Regions from separate parts of the Oceanobacter antarcticus genome, predicted to be linked through region 3. Evidence: predicted binding sites of a transcription regulator. Region 3 holds the regulator's gene; each other region holds the start of a gene.

Evidence for each region. Region 3 encodes FNR, which switches genes on or off when oxygen is low (the NO sensors DNR and NnrR bind a similar motif). Its sites were predicted from a motif close to TTGATNTANATCAA; they were not measured.
Region 1: the regulator FNR is predicted to act here: its motif matches at 1,919-1,932, upstream of WG929_RS05475 (cytochrome-c peroxidase).
Region 2: the regulator FNR is predicted to act here: its motif matches at 1,764-1,777, upstream of paaF (2,3-dehydroadipyl-CoA hydratase PaaF).

The regions. Positions count from the first base shown of each region.
Region 1 covers NZ_JBBKTX010000005.1:83,528-86,805, forward strand. The annotation lists gene purB (adenylosuccinate lyase) at 1-712, shown strand, start outside; gene WG929_RS05475 (cytochrome-c peroxidase) at 828-1,823, opposite strand; gene WG929_RS05480 (cupin domain-containing protein) at 2,070-3,227, shown strand; gene WG929_RS05485 (GNAT family N-acetyltransferase) at 3,270-3,278, shown strand, end outside.
Region 2 covers NZ_JBBKTX010000004.1:48,918-52,195, forward strand. The annotation lists gene paaH (3-hydroxyacyl-CoA dehydrogenase PaaH) at 1-26, opposite strand, end outside; gene paaG (2-(1,2-epoxy-1,2-dihydrophenyl)acetyl-CoA isomerase PaaG) at 27-818, opposite strand; gene paaF (2,3-dehydroadipyl-CoA hydratase PaaF) at 858-1,640, opposite strand; gene paaN (phenylacetic acid degradation protein PaaN) at 2,087-3,278, shown strand, end outside.
Region 3 covers NZ_JBBKTX010000002.1:148,135-151,412, forward strand. The annotation lists gene ttcA (tRNA 2-thiocytidine(32) synthetase TtcA) at 1-773, opposite strand, end outside; gene fnr (fumarate/nitrate reduction transcriptional regulator Fnr) at 1,011-1,781, opposite strand; gene WG929_RS02315 (sulfite exporter TauE/SafE family protein) at 1,902-2,558, opposite strand; gene ccoS (cbb3-type cytochrome oxidase assembly protein CcoS) at 2,555-2,791, opposite strand; gene WG929_RS02325 (heavy metal translocating P-type ATPase) at 2,838-3,278, opposite strand, start outside.

The sequences.
Region 1 (3,278 bases), on a different contig from region 3:
TGCCTATCCGGATGTAGACTGGCAAGCCAACGCTGACACCTTCGTCACCTCTCTGGGGCTGGCCTTCAACCCCTACACCACCCAGATCGAGCCACACGATTACATCGCCGAACTGTTCGACACCATCGCCCGCTTCAATACCATCCTGATCGACTTCGATCGCGATATCTGGAGTTATATTTCATTGGGCTACTTCAAGCAGCGCACGATTGAAGGCGAAGTCGGCTCTTCGACCATGCCACACAAGGTTAACCCGATCGACTTCGAAAACTCCGAAGGCAACCTGGGCATCGCCAACGCCATCTTCGGCCATCTGGCTGCCAAACTGCCGATTTCCCGCTGGCAGCGCGATCTGACCGATTCCACCGTATTGCGCAATATGGGTGTTGGCATGGGCTACAGCCTGATTGCCTACGCCGCCAGTATGAAAGGCATCAGCAAACTGGAAGTCAACGCAACTCGTATCGCTGCCGACCTGGACAACGCCTGGGAAGTTCTGGCAGAACCGATCCAGACCGTGATGCGTCGTTACGGTATCGAACAGCCGTACGAAAAACTGAAAGCGTTTACCCGTGGCAAGGCGATTACCCAGGATGCCATGGGTGACTTTATCGCCAGCCTGGAGCTGCCAGACAGCGTCAAGGCCGAACTTAATGCCATGACCCCGGCCAGCTATATTGGCAATGCCGAGGCGCAAGCCAGAGCCGTTTGATCCCTGGCTCATAAAACCATTACTGTTGAGTTTTGGTGACCAGTTCCTGACACATTAAGTAACCGTCAGGAACTGGCAAACACGGCAACAACCAGCCCTTATTCTTTACTATTAGTTAGTCAAATGGCTTGGGCTGTGGCGTCCTCTCCGTTGACGGCGGCAATATTGGCAGCATAAAAGACGGCTGCTCACCGGTCAGCGTTTTCAGGAATGCAACCACACTGGCATTTTCTTCCGCACTGAATTTACGTCCCAATTGCAGACGCCCCATCAGATCCACGGCTTCGGTCAGCGTTTCTGCTTCGCCATCATGAAAGTACGGGTACGTCAGCTCGACATTACGCAAGGTCGGGACTTTAAACTTGAAGCGATCGGCGTCTTTGCCTGTCACCCCTGCCAATCCCTTGGCTGGATTTTTGGTGTCGTACGCAGCAACCAGCCCCATTTTCTGGAAAGAATTCCCCCCCACCGCCGGGCCATTATGGCAGGCAACACAACCGGAATTTTTAAACAGCGCATAGCCGGCCTCTTCATCAGCGCTGATCGCACCGGTATCGCCCAACAGCCATTGGTCAAAACGGGAATTGGGCGTCACCAGTGTTTTTTCAAACGCCGCAATGGCATCGGTTACCTGATCAATGGTGAGTGTATCGGTACCAAAAACCCGTTTGAATTCGGCCACGTACGGCGGAATCGACTTCAGTACATCCACGGCCAGCGTGTGGGTAAACGCCATTTCTCCCGGATTGGCGATTGGCCCTCCGGCTTGGGCTTTCAGGTCAGCGGCACGGCCATCCCAGAATTGCGCAATATTCATACTGGAGTTCAGCACCGTGGGGGAATTAATCGGCCCCTGTTGCCAGTTGTGTCCGATGGATGTTTTCAGGTTATCGGTGCCGCCCATGCTCAGGTTGTGGCAGGAGTTGCAGGAAATAAATCCAGACTTGGACAACCGAGGATCAAAGTACAGCTTTTTACCCAATTCCACTTCCGCCAGGTTAACGTCTGCTACTGGCTCAATGGGTTGAATCGGCTCCGCCGCCACCACACTCTGAACAGCTCCGATACAACCTAACAGCACCAACGATGTCAGCCATATTTGTCGTTTCATACCTTTCCCTCTCTGATCGTATTGCATCAAATATTCTCCATGCCCGCATAGTTATGGATGGCTGATTTATTAGCAACATCCTTATCAATAGAAACTTGAGCCGGATCAAAGTGGTGCGGCAGTATCCTCTGCCCCCTTGCATCTGCCCGACAAAGCCCAAACAATACGCGCCTTTCAAATCAGCCATTTTGCATCAACGAGGCTTCTCGAGGCCTTTGCGTTGCGCACCCGTCAGGAACCCTCCGTATGCCTATCCTTGGTGATCTCTCTGTTGAAGCATTCCTGCGCGATTACTGGCAAAAAAAGCCGCTGGTGATTCGCCAAGCCTGGCCGAATTTTCAACCCTTGCTGGCGGCCGATGAACTGGCCGGCCTGTCGCTGGAAAGCGAAATTGAGTCACGCCTGGTGATGGAGCACGGCACCGCGGGCCCATGGGAAATTCGCAAAGGGCCTTTTGATGAGTCCGCGTTTGCCGACCTGCCTGAAAGCCACTGGACACTGCTGGTACAAGCAGTTGATCACTGGATTCCGGAAGCTGCCGACCTGTTGGAACACTTCCGTTTTTTGCCCGGCTGGCGCGTCGATGACCTGATGATCAGTTACGCCGTCGATGGCGGTAGCGTTGGCCCGCATTACGATCAGTACGATGTCTTTTTATTGCAGGCTGAAGGTCAGCGGGAATGGCGCATCGGCCAGATGTGTCATGAAGACTCCGCTATTCTCAAAGGGCCGATGATCCGGGTATTGGCGGCTTTTGAAGAAACCGAACGTTGGGTACTGAACCCAGGCGATATGCTGTACCTGCCGCCACAACTGGCCCATTACGGCATCGCCCTGGGCGAATGCCAGACCTATTCGATCGGTTTTCGTGCCCCCAGTGTTGCCGAACTGGCGCAATCCGCACTGGATCAGGTTTTAAGCACCAGCAGCGAAGATCAACGTTATACCGATGCCGACTACAGCGCTCATGAAGGCAGCAGCGGCGAAATATCTTCCGCCGCCAAAGCCCGACTGGCCAAACTGTTACAAGCGGTCTTGATGCAACCCGACAACCTCGGCGATATGCTCGGCAAATTAATGACCGAAGCCAAGTACCCGGAGCACCAGTCCGAACGGTTGGATGACGACGATTGGGAACTCTGGCGCAGCCAGCACCAGCAACTGCCGGATTTACGCAAGAGTGAACATGGTCGTTTCGCTTTCCAGCAAACGGCAGCGGGGCTGGTTTTTTATGCCCAGGGGCAAGCGTCCACTCTCGATATTGAGGATCTGGAACTGGCACAATTACTCAGTAGTCGTCATCAGTACCCACGCGACATGCTGGCCAACGTGCCTTGCTCGCAACAGGGTTACGAGCTGCTGCGCCGCCTTTGGTTACAGCAACTGATTTATGAAGTTGAATAATCGCCTCATACGAGAACACACAAAACACCCCTGGAGGCACAGATGACTATT
Region 2 (3,278 bases), on a different contig from region 3:
AATGTATGCGTCTGTTCTGGCATCATTCAGCGCCCTTTGAATTCAGGTGTGCGTTTTTCCATAAAGGCTTTTACGCCTTCGCGGTAGTCGGCGGTACGACCGGCCAGGCGTTGCAGATCTCTCTCCAGCGTCATCTGCTCCTCGAAGCTGTTGCTGACGCTGCTGTTCAAGGCACGCTTGATTAGCGCCAAACCTTGCGTCGGTTGAGTCGCTAATTGCTTCGCCAGTGTCAGGGCTTCGTTATGCAGGGCTTCGTCATCCACCACCCGATAGATCATGCCCCAGTCATACGCTTGCTCAGCTGTGACAGGGGTTCCCAGCAAGGCCATATGTTTGGCACGGGCCATGCCGACCAAGCGAGGCAGAAACCAGCTACCACCAGAATCCGGCACCAGACCAATTTTGCAGAACGCCTGAATAAACTTGGCGGAGCGAGCCGCCAGCACCAGATCACAGGCCAAAGGAATATTCGCGCCAGCACCGGCTGCGACACCATTGACCGCACAGATCACCGGCATCGGCAAGTCTTGCAGGGTCTTGATCAATGGGTTGTAAAAGCGTTCGATCGACAACCCCAGATCCGGTGAATTGGCATTAGGGTCAACATTGCGGTCAGATAAATCCTGACCGGCACAAAAACCGCGGCCCTCTGCCGTCAGCAGCAAGGCGCGGACTTCCGGATTGCCGGCAGTCGCTTTCAGGGCCTCTTTGACTTCAAGGTGCATGGCTTCGTTAAAGCTGTTCAACGCCTTGGGACGGTTCAAACTGAGGATGGCAACGCCGTCCTCAACGGAATACAGAATATACTCGAGGTTCATGGGCATATTGCTCCTGGAGATCAGAATGGGTTGCCAGCACTACTGGCCGTTAAATTCGGGTTTGCGCTTTTCCTGAAAAGCGGCAATGCCTTCCTTGCGGTCGGCGGTGCCAGCCAGAACAGTAAAGGCATGGCGCTCGAAACGGAGACCAGAGGCGAGATCGGTATCCATACCTTTGAGCACCGATTCTTTGGCCAGGCGCACTGCCAGCGGTGCCTTACAGGCAATACTGGCAGCAACAGCCAACGCCCGCTCAACAGTCAATTCCGGTTGGGTAATCTCGCTTACCAGACCGGATTGCTGAGCTTGTCGAGCAGTGATCGGCTCGCCAGTCAGTACCATCTGCATTGCCATCGACTTGCCCACCGCCCGCAATAATCGCTGCGTGCCCCCAGCACCGGGCATGATGCCAAGGTTGATTTCCGGTTGTCCGAAGCGCGCGTCTGCGCCAGCAAGAATAATATCGGCGTGCATCGCCAACTCGCAGCCACCGCCCAAACAAACGCCATTTACGGCGGCAACCAGCGGCTTGGGAAAACGGCTAATCCGCTGCCAGTGCTGCTGGCGGGGGTCATTCAGAATACCGACCAAATCGCGCTCGGCCATTTCCTTGATATCGGCTCCGGCAGCAAAGGCCTTGCGGTTGCCAGTGAGAACCAGCACTCGAATGTCGTCCTCGGCTTCTGCCAGATCCATGACCACCGACAACTCACCCAGCATGGCGGTGGTCAGGGCATTGAGTGCCGCAGGGCGATTCAGCTCAATCAGCTGAACCCCTGCACTGACCTTATGTACGACCAGTGTTGCGTAGCGTTTTGTCATCTGAGTAACCTGTCCGATTTTGTTTTTATAGCGTTTCGGCAATGACTTAAGGCGCAGACGTCTTCGTTCCCACTCGTTCCGGCACCCTGACGGCACCAGCCTTGAATCAAGGAGCGGACTCGTTTGATCTGCATCAACAGTTATCAATGCTGCCCAAAATTAAGATACAAAACAATAATTTATTTTTTGATTTTCGTATCTTATTTTCATTTTGCATGAAAAAACCCTCTGAAAAATCAATAGACGCGAGCATTTCTCGATTAAAAAACAATATTTTTCAAATAGATAGAAAATAAAATGGATTCAAATACATCATTTCGAGACAATCTAAACAACACCAACAGATGCCGTTTCAATCAACAACGACCTATGATTTGATACATTAAATAATAAATAATAGATATTTTAGTGTCTTTAAAACAAAAATACTCATTAATGGAGTTGTTATGTCGTCTGATGCCATGACGAACAGCCAGGCCACGCTCTGGTTTTCCCGCCACTCACCTTTGCTGGATCAGGCCGTTAGTGCGATTCATCAGCGCGGTTACTGGGCTCCTTTCCCGGAACATCCCAAAGCGTACCCGGCGGAGTCATTGGCCAGCGCGGCAGCAGAATTCCAGACCTTGCTAGGACAGCCGTTTGAGCTGCAAGGAGTAGGGGAGATTGGACGAGCGGGTGAGGAGCAGTCACCCTACGGCTTCGCCCTTGGCATCCACTATCCGCAGTACGACCCGGATACGTTACTGGAAACCCAGCAATCACTGATTGGTGGCTGGCGCGATGCAGGGCCACAAACCAGGGTGGCGGTCGCTCTGGAGGCCATTCACCGGTTAAATGCACTCAGTCCGCTGATGGCTCAGGCGGTACAACACACCACTGGACAATCTGCCAATATGGCTTTCCAAGCCGGCGGCCCCCACGCCCAGGACCGGGCAGTAGAAGCCGTTGCCTACAGCTGGGATGCCATGGCGGAGATACCGCAATCCGTATTGTGGCGAAAACCCATGGGCAAACGTGGTCAACTGTCATTGACTAAACGTTGGCATATCGTGCCTCGGGGAATATCACTCAGCATCGCCTGTTGCACCTTCCCGACCTGGAATACCTACCCCGGATTATTTGCCAGCCTGGTGACGGGCAATCCGGTGGTCATCAAACCCCACCCGGATTCGATTCTGCCGCTGGCACTGACCGTCAAGGTGCTACAGGAGGTACTCACCGAAGCCGGATACGATCCACGCCTAGTGATGCTCGCGGTCGACACTCGGCCTGCCCCGCTGGCGGCCCGACTGGCAACCGACCCACGGGTGCGGCTGATCGATTTCACCGGTTCCAGCCACTTTGGCAACTGGCTGGAACAGCACGCTCACCAGGCGGAAGTGTTTACCGAAAAAGCCGGGCTCAACACCGTGATTATTGACAGCATGGCGGACATCACTGCAGTTGCTGGTAATCTCGGTTTCTCACTCAGTCTCTACTCCGGGCAAATGTGTACCTCTCCCCAAGTCATTTATATTCCTGCTAGTGGCGTGATGGTAGGAGGTGAATGCTGGTCATTTGAGCAAGTAGCTGATGCACTGGTCAGCAGTATTGCCCAGTGGACCGCCGATCCAGCCCAGGCGTGCGGCTTCCTCGGCG
Region 3 (3,278 bases):
AGGTTAAGATCTCCCAGTTGTGAGGGGGCTATGTTACAGATGGCTGCGAAGATGTTGTCACTGCGGCCTGGTTGGATTTTTTCCCACTCCTGCAGCATGTTTTTGACGTTTTGACGTTGCATGTTTTCCTGCGACCCACAGAGGTTGCAAGGAATGATCGGAAATTCCCGCGCTGCTGCAAACGCCTCGATATCCTTTTCCTTGCAGTAGGCCAGCGGACGGATCAGTACGTGCTTCTTGTCGTCGCTGAGTAATTTGGGTGGCATGGCTTTGAGCTTGCCGCCATAAAACATATTCAGGAACAGAGTTTCGATAATATCGTCGCGGTGATGTCCGAGGGCAATTTTGTTGGCACCAATGTGTTCGGCAAAGCCGTACAGGGTACCGCGCCGCAAGCGTGAGCACAGACCGCAAGTGGTTTTGCCTTCCGGAATAATATCCATGACGACGCTGTAGGTGTCTTTTTCGACAATATGGAAGGGCACATCCAGCTTGCTCAGGTAATCCGGCAGAACATGCTCAGGAAAGCCCGGCTGTTTCTGATCCATATTGACTGCGATCAGTTCAAAGTTAACCGGGGCGCTTTTCTGCAAGCTCATCAATATGTCGAGCATGGTGTAGGAGTCTTTGCCTCCCGACAGACACACCATGATCTTGTCGCCTTCCTCGATCATGCAATAGTCTTCGATGGCCTTGCCGACATGACGGCGCAAACGTTTTTGCAGTTTGTTGAATTCGAGTCGTTCTTTGCGATCGATGACGTCGGCAGTCATGCTGGGAAACTCCTGGATGTTCTGATATGGAACACGGACTAAAAATCAGGCGGCGAATTCTAGCGAATAGATTGGCTGTCGTCAGCAAGAGTTGCTGTGCTGAATATCCGATTCAGCCGAGCTATGGCTGACAGGGAAGGTTGTTAAAGGTCAGCGTGTGGGATACTGCGGAGCAGTAGCAGCCACATATGTCCGGTGTTTTGCCGAACGGTTGCGGGCTGCCTGCTGCTACTCGGTTTATTCTGTGGTGGCCGTGTCGTCGCATTCGAGATGAGCACTTAGGCCCGCCATCTCATAAAGACTGTTCATGTCCAACACAATGATTTCCTTGCCCTGGGTTTCGATCAGCGCATTTTTCTGGAAGCGGGTAAATACCCGGCTAATGGTTTCAACCGCGAGACCAAGATAATTGCTGATGTCGACCCTGGACATGGGCAGCCGGAAGTGGGTCGCGCTGAAACCGCGGCGGGCGTAGCGGTTGGAAATATCCAGTAAAAAGGAGGCCACACGTTCTTCAGCGTTCTTTTTGCTTAACAGCAGCATCATGTTCTGGTCGTGGCGAATCTCATTACCCATGGTACGCATCAGCTGTTTACGCAGATCGGGTAATTCGTCGGTGAGATTTTCCAACTGGTGCACCGGAATTTCACATACGGTGGTTGTTTCCAGTGCCTTGGCAGTGAGTGGGTAATCACCGGCATCGTAACCCGCTAACCCAATCAGTTCGCTGGCGAGGTGAAAGCCGGTGATCTGTTCTTCGCCATTACTGGCCAGGGTATAGGTTTTCAGGGCACCAGTACGTACTGCAAATACCGACTGGAAGTCATCCCCTTGCTGGAATAACAGCTGGCCTTTCTGAATGGGTCGGCCACGGCGAATGATATCGTCAAGTCGCTCCATATCACTGTCGCTGAGCGATAGTGGCAGACACAGAGCGTTCAGGGAGCAAGTCTGGCAGTGGGGCTGATTGCCGCGCAAGGGGGGATGTGCAACTTGGTTTGTTTTCATTGAGCTCACCGTGTCTGGTTTTCCGTGACAAACGGAACAACTGTTTTCCATTAGTTTTCGTATGGTCTTAGCTCACAGGGTGACTGTCAAGACATTGGTCAAGGTATTACAGTTGGCTGACTATAGCCAGATGGCCGCTGCGGTCCACAATCCATAACTGATGAGCAAAAGTCCGGCGATGCGACGGCTGATGTTGTGATTGAGTAATCGATTGAGGCTGCTGGCGGCGAGGCCGCTGGCAAACAGGGCTGGCAGTGTGCCCAGTCCGAAACAGGCCATGGCCAGTGCCCCCTTGAGTGGATCGCCATTAGCGGCCACCCAGCTTAATGTACTGTAGACCAGGCCACAGGGAAGCCATCCCCACAGCAATCCGAGACGAAATCGGCTGCTGACTGATTGTTGTGCCAGTAATGGTTTGGTGGCGGGCTGTAGCAGACGCCACAGGTGCTGACCGAGCTGTTCAATCCGGGTCAGCCAGCTTGCCCAGCGCGCGATGTAGAGTCCCATCAGCATTAGCATCACGGCAGCCAGTGTGCGTAATACCAGCGTCAGCAGGTCATTCAGTTGCTGCAGCCATAAGCCAAGTACAGAGACTATCAGCCCAGCCACTACGTAGCTGGTGATTCGTCCGCCATTAAAAGCCAAGGCGGTTAGTAGTGGTTGATGCTGTGAGCGACTGCCAATGGCTGCCGCAATACCGCCACACATGACCAGGCAATGACTGGAACCAAACAAGCCCAGCAGTAATGCGGTGAGCAGTGACAGTGGTTCAATCACGACAATTTGTCAGGTGATGTGGCGTCTGCAGCTGCAGGCGGTGGGGTGATTGTTGTTGACGGCGGTTTGTCAGCGCTGGCCGTCGTTTCCTCGGGGTCGTCATCAAAGAGAATTTTGTGGGCTGGCGACTCCAGATCATCAAACTGACCGCTACGTACTGCCCAGAAAAAAATCAGGGTGGCGATACTGATCAGGACGATCGAGAGTGGAACAAGTATGTAGATAATATCCATGTTATGTCCGTTATGCTGGGCAAGTGGCTGCCGTTATAACCCGGCATTATACCTGCGGGGGGCCATCGGCTGCATCCGGTTTGGATACCCGGGACAGCCTTAGGGCGTTACTGACCACCAACAGGGAACTGAACGACATGCCGATGGCTGCTGCCCAGGGGGGAATGTAACCTGCGGCCGCTACTGGCAGGGCAAGCAGGTTGTAAAGCAGTGCCCAGCCAATATTCTGGTATATCACTTTCCGGGTGCAGCTGGCGGTGTCCAGAGCCTGCAGCAGGCTGTCCAGGCGTCCGCTGGTCACCAGCGCATCCGCACTGGTTTTGGCCAGGTCGCTGGCATCGCTGACGGCAATCGCAATATCAGCACCAGCGAGTACCGGCACATCGTTAATGCCATCTCCGACCATCAAAACGCGTTCTCCCTGCTGTTGCCACAGGCGCACCTGTTGCAACTTTTGCTCGGGAGACAAACCGATCCATACGTCGTT